DNA from 3 places in the Solibacillus sp. GQ1 genome. Region 3 is predicted to be linked to each of the others. Evidence: riboswitches for the same ligand, from Rfam matches in the RefSeq annotation. Region 3 holds a riboswitch; each other region holds the start of a gene.
What was found. Region 3 has a riboswitch for thiamine pyrophosphate ahead of tenA (thiaminase II). Riboswitches for the same ligand answer to the same signal wherever they lie in the genome.
Positions count from the first base shown of each region.

Region 1: linked by a shared signal. The riboswitch ahead of thiT (energy-coupled thiamine transporter ThiT) and the one ahead of tenA (thiaminase II) in region 3 are both predicted to bind thiamine pyrophosphate.
Region 2: linked by a shared signal. The riboswitch ahead of thiW (energy coupling factor transporter S component ThiW) and the one ahead of tenA (thiaminase II) in region 3 are both predicted to bind thiamine pyrophosphate.

Region 1 is NZ_JCAXEX010000004.1:44,405-47,685, reverse strand. It holds gene AC6CH1_RS15625 (AAA family ATPase) at 1-857, shown strand, start outside; gene yxzF (small protein YxzF) at 907-1,038, opposite strand; gene AC6CH1_RS15615 (magnetosome magnetite crystal formation protein family) at 1,107-1,439, opposite strand; TPP riboswitch at 1,555-1,663, shown strand; gene thiT (energy-coupled thiamine transporter ThiT) at 1,794-2,360, shown strand; gene map (type I methionyl aminopeptidase) at 2,548-3,281, shown strand, end outside.
Region 2 is NZ_JCAXEX010000002.1:238,380-241,660, reverse strand. It holds gene AC6CH1_RS13585 (nucleotidyltransferase) at 53-853, shown strand; gene AC6CH1_RS13580 (cupin domain-containing protein) at 932-1,504, shown strand; TPP riboswitch at 1,614-1,702, shown strand; gene thiW (energy coupling factor transporter S component ThiW) at 1,791-2,297, shown strand; gene AC6CH1_RS13570 (VOC family protein) at 2,398-2,793, opposite strand; gene AC6CH1_RS13565 (SRPBCC family protein) at 3,079-3,281, opposite strand, start outside.
Region 3 is NZ_JCAXEX010000001.1:2,183,034-2,186,314, forward strand. It holds gene thiM (hydroxyethylthiazole kinase) at 1-556, opposite strand, end outside; gene tenA (thiaminase II) at 534-1,226, opposite strand; TPP riboswitch at 1,302-1,400, opposite strand; TPP riboswitch at 1,467-1,565, opposite strand; gene AC6CH1_RS11165 (NAD(P)H-dependent flavin oxidoreductase) at 1,703-2,683, opposite strand; gene AC6CH1_RS11170 (glycoside hydrolase family 18 protein) at 2,805-3,281, opposite strand, start outside.

The DNA of each region.
Region 1 (3,281 bases), on a different contig from region 3:
AAGGTTTCGACTTGGAAACGTATAAGACTGCGTTACTGCCTTTAAATGTACAGCAGCAAATTCAGGATGCGGTTGAAGCGTACAAACAAAGTGTTCATACATTATCTGTTCAAATTGCTGAGGAAGAACCTTTGCTCGAAGGAAAAGAACGAGCTGATTTAACGGCATGTGAGCAACTGATTCATGAGCTGAATGAGCAGATCGAGGCACAGTACTCGAAAATGACATTGATCCAGTCCTATGTGGAGCAATGTGAGGAGACGCGCGATAAACTTGACCAATCCGCACAGCAGATTGAAAGCTATAAAGCGAAACTGATGCAAGTCGAACATGTTTATAATTTAATTCGCGGTCAAAATGATGCGAAGATTTCATTTGAGCGGTTTGTACAAATCGGCTATTTGGAAAAAGTGACGCATGCGGCAAATGAACGTTTGCGTGTCTTATCAAATGGCCAATACTTCCTGAAATCTACAGGAAGGAAAGAAGGAAATGCCCAAAGCGGACTCAGCATCGATGTATATGACAGTCATACAGGGCAAACGCGGGATGTAAAAACACTGTCCGGTGGTGAAAAATTCAATGCCTCACTTTCATTAGCTTTAGGAATGGCCGATGTTATTCAAAGTGTTCAAGGAAGTGTGCATATCGATACGATGTTTATTGATGAAGGATTCGGTACTTTGGATGAGGAAGCGTTAAGAAGAGCAATCGATATATTGATTGATCTTCAGCAAACAGGGCGCTTAATCGGCGTCATTTCCCATGTGGCCGAATTAAAAGCAGCAATGCCGGCTATTTTGCAAGTGCAAAAGCTAAAAGAAGGCTACAGTAAAACTGAGATTATTATTAAGTAAGAAAAAAACACATTTCCCTCCAGTTAAAGTGGGAAATGTGTTTTTTGCGTCAACGTTTTGGAGTTCGTCGTGAAGTTGCTGGTTGGGGTGTAGTTTTTTTGTTGTCCATCATTTTTTTTATGATTGGATACACGATTGGTCCATATTTAATTGCTGTTTTAATGAGTTTTTTTAATTTCATTAGTAAACACTCCTTAACGAATACATTTCGTATAAAAAATATACCCAAAGATGGAGCATTCATAAACATTAACGTAAAACTTTAATCGCTTGAGCTAAATTCCATATCGCCAGGATAAACGTAATAACAACTAAAAAAATAAATCCGATAAAATGCGAACTAATAAAAAAATCCTGAATGCTCAAGGTTAAAGTGTCATTCCAGGAAAGAACGGAAGTGAAAAAGTAAATCATATAAAAAATCCCTAACAGTATCGGTATGAGTTGGGTAATAAAAGCTTTTTTAGAATGTCCTTTAACGGCATCATCTTTCGTAACAATAAATATAATTAACGGTAAAATAAACGGTGCAAAATAAAAGCTCAAATAGCTCAGTGCACTTAAACCTTTCGATTGATCCATTATTTATCACTCCTTCGTATCTAGTATATGTAATTCTATTACGTTTCAAAATAATAGCTGTTGAAAGTTTTAAAAATATTCGTTACAATGAGCATGTTCAAACAATAAAAATTAGATGTACCACAAGGGGTGCCGAGAAAGTCGGCTGAGATTGTGCACGGGATTGCACTGACTCTTTGAACCTGTAAGTTAGCACTTGCGTAGGGATGTGGATAGAATCCGACTGTTCAAACGATAGTCAGGCTTTTGTCCTGATTATCGTTTTTTACTTTTTCTAAATACCTAGAAGAAGTAAAAGTTCCATTCTATCCCTCTTCACTTTTGTTACATCGGATAAAAGAAAGGGGCATTGTTATGGACAGAAAGAAATTATTGATGATGGTGGAGATAGCGATATTTGCTGCCATCGGACTTGTGTTGGATCAAGTATCATTTAAAATGTGGGCACAAGGCGGGTCAATCAGCTTTGTTATGGTGCCGATCATGTTAATGGCCATTCGTTGGGGATTAACAGCAGGACTTGCAACAGGCTTGCTGATCGGCGTGATGCAAATGATGTTCGGTGCATACATTGTACACTGGCTTCAGGCTATTTTAGATTACGGTCTTGCATTTACAGTAGTAGGGTTAGCGGCAATTGTAAGAAAGCCGTTATTAGAGGCTGCACAATCTCTCAATAAAGTGAAAATGGCATTTTATATCGTCATTGGGGCACTTATAGGTGGTGCTTTAAGATTTGTATCGCACTTGCTTGCAGGTGTCGTATTCTTTAAAGAATATGCTGGCGATGATAATGTATGGGCCTATTCAATTATCTACAACAGTACTTATATGGTACCTGCTACTATACTTACGGCAATTATCGCAGTTGTTTTATTCACATCTGCACCTCGTTTACTGCAAAAAGTAAAAACAACATAACGAATAGAAAACTCAAAGCTTGCAGTGAGGAATACTTTTCCTGCTGCAAGTTTTTTCATATTAATAGTAGAAAGTTGTACTAAATTAGTAATTAAACGGCAAATTTTAAAATCCTTGAACAATTACAACCGATTTTAAGTATGCTATAGTTAAGGATAGACATTGTTTAAGAGGAAGGAAGTTACACATGATTGTTACTACTCAAGAAGAAATCCAGGCGTTTAAAAAAATTGGACGCATTTGTGCTGAAATTCGTGAGGCGATGAAAGCTGCGACAGTACCTGGCGTGACAACGAAAGAATTAGATGAAATTGCAGGCCGTATGTTTGCGGAAGCAGGCGCGGTTTCGGGTCCTAAAGGTGAATACGATTTTCCGGGATATACATGCATTTCAGTAAATCACGAAGTTGCACATGGTATTCCAGGTAACAAGGTTATTCAGGAAGGCGATATCGTAAACATTGATGTTTCGGGCTCTTTAAACGGGTATTTTGCAGATACAGGTATTTCATTTGTTGTTGGTGAAGGTTATGAAGATAAAGAAAAACTTTGCACTGTAGCAAAATCAGCATTTGATCGTGCAATGACAAAGGTGAAAGCAGGTTCAAAATTAAATCAAATCGGTAAAGCAGTAGAGCGTGAAGCACGTGATCACGGGTTGACAGTAATTATGAACTTAACAGGTCATGGCTTAGGTAAATCATTACACGAAGAGCCAAACCATGTATTGAACTATTATGATGCTTGGGATACAACAATCATGAAAGAAGGCATGGTGTTGGCAGTAGAGCCGTTTATTTCGGCGAAGGCTGAGCATATCGTAGAATCAGGTGACGGCTGGACATTCATTACACCGGACAAATCATTAGTTGCCCAAATCGAACACTCGATTATCGTAACTAAAGACAAACCGATTATTTT
Region 2 (3,281 bases), on a different contig from region 3:
TTGAAACTATTTCCATCCAATCGACGTAGAATAGAACAATGGAGGTGTACGGATGAGAAACTTATCTTCATATATGATGCTTACTGGGATATTGATCACTGCCCTATGCGGGAACTGGATCATCCTTAATTATGATGAGGTCGTGATTTATCCGAAAGCTTCTTATCTTACTTTCGGAATCGGGTTAGTACTGGTAGGATGCACTTTTGTAATGAATCAAATCTTCAGTTACCGGGAACAGGAAAAAGCACATACAAAAGATAAACGGCATGCTCTAAACGAATGGCTTACTGCTAATCAGCCAGTTAATAAATGGTTGAGTGGACTTGTTGTTCTACCGCTTGTGATCGCACCGTTTTATAACTGGACGCTGTTTTTTACGATGCTGGAATGGTATTTATTTTCGGGGCTTGTAATAGCCGGTATTATTTACATGTTGAATGGTGACAGAGTAGAAGACAATAAGGACTGGGAGTATAAAGGGAAGACAAAAATGATGCTTGATCTGATCGATTACCGCAAACATCCCTTTAATATTTCGCTTATTATCTACATCCTGGTCATTGTCAGTTTTGTGTTAAGCAAGAGGTTGGATATTCCGCTCTATATGGAAACAGGGGGCAACTCGCGCTACGTTACTTCTTTGCCAACGATTTCGTTTTTAATGTCTTCCTTAATGGTCGTGAGTACGTTTATTTATATTATCAGTCATGGGAATTTCTTTGGTTTTCGTAAAGCTGAGTTAAGTTATGAAAGAGTCATGTTCGTCCACTTTACAGAAATTATTGTATGTGGTGCCACCCTGTTTATTTTAATTTTCACATTAATCAATGCGTTGTATGTGTATTTTTAAATGGATGGCTACTAACGACATAGGCACACACTGGTAAATTATTGCATATTTTAACTACAATAAAAAAGAGGTGAACTATTGAACCCGAATCAAGATTATACATCAGTGCAATCCCAGTTTACATTCGACCTTAATAAAAACCCGTTATTCGTTAAAGACCAGCAAAATTTTATTAATGTAATGGGCGGCAACCAGTTAAATACGCTTGATAATATATCGCTGCTTGATATATATCTTAGCGCCAATAATGTGATTGAACCGCACTATCACCAAAATGCGGCGGAACTTGTTTACTGTATTACAGGGAGTGCGATTGTTTCGATTTTGAATCCGTTTACGAAACAGCTGATGCATTTTCCGATTAGCCCCGGTCAAGTAGCGAACGTTCCTCAAGGGTGGTGGCATTACGAAGTCGCTACGCAAAACAACACGCATCTGCTTGCCATTTTTAATGCTCCGACACCGGAAGTCATTTTAGGTTCCGACCTCCTTAAGCTGACACCAGCAAATATTATGGCCCATACGTATGGCATGAACGAAAATTTATGGCAGCAGGCAATTGCTCCTGTCAGACCGAATACTTTCATCGGTCCGCCAAACCCTTGGCAACATGCCCAACCCGGTAATTATGGCGGCGGGTATGAGCAGTAGTTTTTCTCGGTCAAAGGAATCAAATTTAGAAAATGCATTTGCATAATGAAACGGCCGTGTTATGATAATTGTGAAATTAACCCAATATTGGAAGCAGATGATCTGCTCATAAAACTACTAGGGGCGCCTTTTGGCTGAGAAGTACCCTTTGCACCTGATCTAGGTAATACTAGCGTAGGAAAGTAGTGTCGATCCCCTATTTTTATTTTTGTATAGGCTACGATACCACTTTCTTAATTGAAAGTGGTTTTTTTTGTTGCAAAAATTATTATAAAGGATGGTAGAAATGAATAAAACGAGAAAACTTACATATTCCGCGATTATCGCAGCGATTACGACGATTCTCAGCAGTTTGGTGTATATCCCATTAGGTTTTGCAAAAATTTTTCCGATTCAGCACTTTGCCAATGTCGTATCGGCGGTACTGCTCGGTCCATGGTATGCGGTATTACAGGCGTTTCTTACATCGACGTTAAGAAATTTGATGGGGACAGGCAGTATCTTTGCCTATCCGGGGAGTATGATTGGCGCACTTCTCGCTGCATTTTTGTTTGCGAAAACGAAGAAGTTGGCGTTTGCAGCGGTAGGTGAAGTGATTGGGACAGGGTTGCTCGGTGCGTTGGCTACTTATCCGATTGCGATTTTATTTTTAGGTCAGGAAGCGGCACTGTTCGGTTTTGTCCCGGCATTTATGATGAGTTCGTTTGCGGGTGCGCTTTTAGGCTATGGCTTGCTGAAGATTATGGTGAGAAATCGGGCATTTGGCGGGATGCTTTATCAGAATGTTGGGTGAAGAGCTGGCGTTGAACGCAAGGGATTTATTATTAGAAGACTTTAAAATATATTAGAATATGAAGCGCCGGGTATCGAGTCATGGCACCCGGCACATTTTATTAAGCTAAATTGATCTGCCATGACACGCCGTAACGGTCATTTAACCAGCCGAATTTCTTACTGAAACCGTAATCACCGATTGGCATTAACGGATGTCCGCCATCAAGCAGTTTTTCATAAAGATGATTGATTTCTTCTTCTGTATCACATGTAATAAAAATAGAAAATGACGGTGTGAAGCCAAACTCATGTTTTAAATTACTGTCAATGCACATAAATTCCTGACTTTTTATCGAAAAAGTTGCTTGCATAACTTTCCCTTCATCTCCGCCTTCATTTGCTCCATAGCGGACAATACTCGTAATTTCTGCGTCCTCGATAACGGATGTGTAGAAGTTCATTGCTTCTTCTGCAACGCCGCCTTGAAACATTAAAAATGGTTTTGCGCTTTTCATTGTACCCTTCCCCTTCTGAATTCAAATTTACACCACTTCAATTTAGCCTATTTTACCATTTTTCGCGAACTTTTCTCCCTATAAGTTAGAGGCATCTCCTAACTAGACGGTGCCTTTGATTTAATATTTAAATTTCGCGATGAGCTGTTGTTCCGAAGATGCGGCTACTTCTTCTGGAACCGTATAAAGATATAGTAGAACAATTCAACCTTTTATTAGAAAATCTTCCCCGAAAATTCAATCACCGGATGGTCATAACCCCCACCTTGTGTTTCATTATACGTCCTAACCTTGATAGCTCACTTTTCCGGTCTCAACTAATTCCTTCAGACCCATGAACATTAAATTCCAGCCATGTTCTGTGCCATCTCGCATTTCATCTAGAGCTTTTACGATGTCTGCATCTGTCCATTGCTCTTCATTTTCAACATGGATCAGTTGAGTGAACGTCATTTCACTGCCTTGTCCCAACTCTTTCAGCTCCACTG
Region 3 (3,281 bases):
TCATTTTTGTCACCTTTTCATGACCACCCTCTACAAATCCCACTCTTATCCCATCAGTAATAACATCTTGTTCTCCTGTTACAATCACAATACATTGATAGTTATTAGCCAACTTTTTGGCAGTCACTGCAACATCGATATCTCCTTTGCCACTATCCACACCTTTAGACGCCCAATTTACTCCCGCAAGAGCCGCCATTTCTCCAATATTGCAGCGGATTACATTAATCTTTAAAAGGTCGAGCAATTGTTGTGCTGTCTCCGCTCGAAACTTCGTTGCCCCTACACCTACTGGATCAAAAACAACCGGAGTATTATGCATGTTTGCGCTAAGTCCTGCTTTCTTCATCGACTCTATTGTCCGTTCATTCAAAGTGCCCATATTTAAAAGTAAAGCATTGGCCTGGGCAGCCATTTCTCCCACTTCTTCTATTGCATCCGCCATTACTGGTGAAGCTCCTACCGCCAGCAAGCCATTCGCTGTAAAATTTGCGACAACATAGTTGGTAATACAATGAACTAATGGTTGTTTATTATAAATTGCTTGCAGACTCATTTATATACACCCCTTGTTCCCAGCTTTGCTTTGTCCAAGGCATCTCCCAGAACATCCATTCGTAATAGCAGCTTTTCTTAAAATGCTCCTGCAATACTTTTAGCTTTGCAGGTTGTTCTTTCGCATATCGATCCAGCATCGATTTTTGTACTTCAATATTTTGAAGCATCTCCTCGGAAGCATATAATGCAATCCACTGTTCATAAAGAGGGACATTCGGACATGCATCTTTTAACCTTTGCCCAATCTCCTGATACAGCCATGGGCACGGTAAAATTGCCGCAAATGCTTCTGCTACATCTCCGTTATGCACTGCATTATACATATGGCTTACATAGTTATAGGCTGCTGGAGCCGGTTCGAATTGTTCCAAATCATCCGCTGTCACACCTAATTCTTTAAACGTTGTACGGTGTAACTCCAGCTCTGCGTCATGAATAAATTTTGCTGTTTGCAGAAAATATTGAACATCGTCATCCGTAGTCGCTTTTGCAGCTGCAAGAGCAAGAACTTTCGTATAATGTTTTAAATAATATGCATCCTGCAGCATATAAAACTTAAACTTTTCAAGCGGTAAACTCCCATCTGCAATCCCTTGTACAAAAGGGTGATAGAAGCTAGCCTCCCAATAAAAATCCGTTTCTTTCCTTACCTTTTCACAAAATCCCATTGTTACTCCTCCTTTTTGTTGGCGGAAGCACAAAAAAGACGCCTCAATATAGAGAGACGTCCCCAAAAAGTGTAAGTACCACTTTTCATTGCTCCCTACGTCCGTATTAACGGCCAGGTTCCAAGGGTCAGGTTTTAACCTTCTCAACACTGCTGTGTCCCCCCGCAAATCAAATGCTTGTATATTTGCAAAAGAAAGACTCCACGTAAAGGATACGCGGAGCCAAAGTAAGTACATATGTATAGCGTGTACTTTGCTCCCTACGTCCGTATTAACGGCCAGGTTCTAAGGGTCAGGTTTTAACCTTCTCAACACTGCTGTGTCCCCCCGCAAATGCATTTAATTACCCCGAGTGTAACAAATTAATTCGACCCGGGCAAGTGAATTCACAAAATTACGAAATTAATAGTTCAATAACAAATTCACAAAATAGCGCATCGTTAGTAAAAATTTTGTTACTAATGATGCGCTGACATCTATTGTAGATGGGTTACTGCAGATCTTTTACCAGTCAGTTCCTGATAAGCCTGAGCATATTCCTCGGCCAATTTATCGACATATTGTTTTGTGGAAGTAATCTCTTTAATCGCGCCAATTCCTTGCCCGCTGCCCCAAATATCTTTCCAGGCTTTTGCGGTATTATCGTTAAAGTTCATTGCTGAAGGATCACTTTCTTTTAAATTACTCGGGTCCATCCCCGCGTTCATGATAGAACCTTTCAAATAATTCCCGTGGATTCCTGTAAATAAATTGCTGTATACAATATCTTCTGCAGTACTATCAACAATCATCTGTTTATATTCTTGACGAGCAAACGCTTCTTCGGTCGCGATGAATGGTGAACCGATATAGCCAAAATCAGCCCCCATCGCCTGTGCAGCCAATACCGAATGTCCTCGTGCGATTGATCCTGATAAAGCTAATGGACCGTCAAACCATTCACGGATTTCCTGTACGAGCGCAAATGGGCTTTGCTGACCTGCATGGCCACCTGCGCCTGTTGCTACAGCAATGATGCCGTCTGCACCTTTTTGAATCGCTTTTTTTGCAAAATGATTGTTAATGACATCATGGAAAACGATGCCTCCATAACGATGTGCTGCCTCAAATACTTCTTCACGTGCCCCAAGTGAAGTAATAATAATCGGAACTTTATATTTCACACAGAGCTCCATATCCTGTTCCAGCCGGTCATTTGTTTTATGGACAATCTGATTAATGGCAAATGGCGCTGCCGGCCGATCCGGATTTTTGGCATTATAGCTGGCCAACTCCTCTGTAATTTCAGCTAACCATTCATCCAACTGGCTTGCCGGTCTTGCATTTAACGCAGGCATTGACCCGACTATTCCTGCCTTACATTGTTCAATGACCAATTTCGGATTGCTAATAATAAACAATGGTGCCCCGATTACTGGGATACGTAAGTTTTGTAAAATTTTCGGAATATTCCCCATCTATAATCCCCCTTTTATTCAGCTACTACTAATACTTCATCAGCTTCAATAAAATCTCCTTCTTAATTTAGATGACAATCAAAAAGTCAGATGTTTTTTCATCTGACTTTCTTTCCTTTTGCTATTTCTTCACTACATTAAAATTAGCCCCGATGAGCTGCCAATTTTGCGGGAATGGCAGACCGAGCTTCCAATAGCCGACTCCGCGCAAATTTAATCGCTTTACTAAATCGAACTTCGCCTGAATCGAACGCGCATCTTCAAACCAGACAATATGTGAACGCCCTTGCTCATCATAATAGTTAAAGTAGGGTGCCTGTGCTGTATAGTCAAATTGGATTGCTGCGTTGTAGCGTTTGGCCACTTCAATTGCACGTTGCGGGCTTATCGCTTCTGCGTAATCTCCTCCTTGTACAAAAGGTAATGTCCAATCGTAACCATACAAATTTTGCCCAAGTAAAATTTTATTTGCAGGAATTTCTGTTAATGCATATTGTACTACTTGTTCGACTTGAGGCAGCGGAGAAACGGCCATTGGAGGTCCAGCAGAATAGCCCCACTCATATGTCATCAGCATAACAAAATCCACTATTTCGCC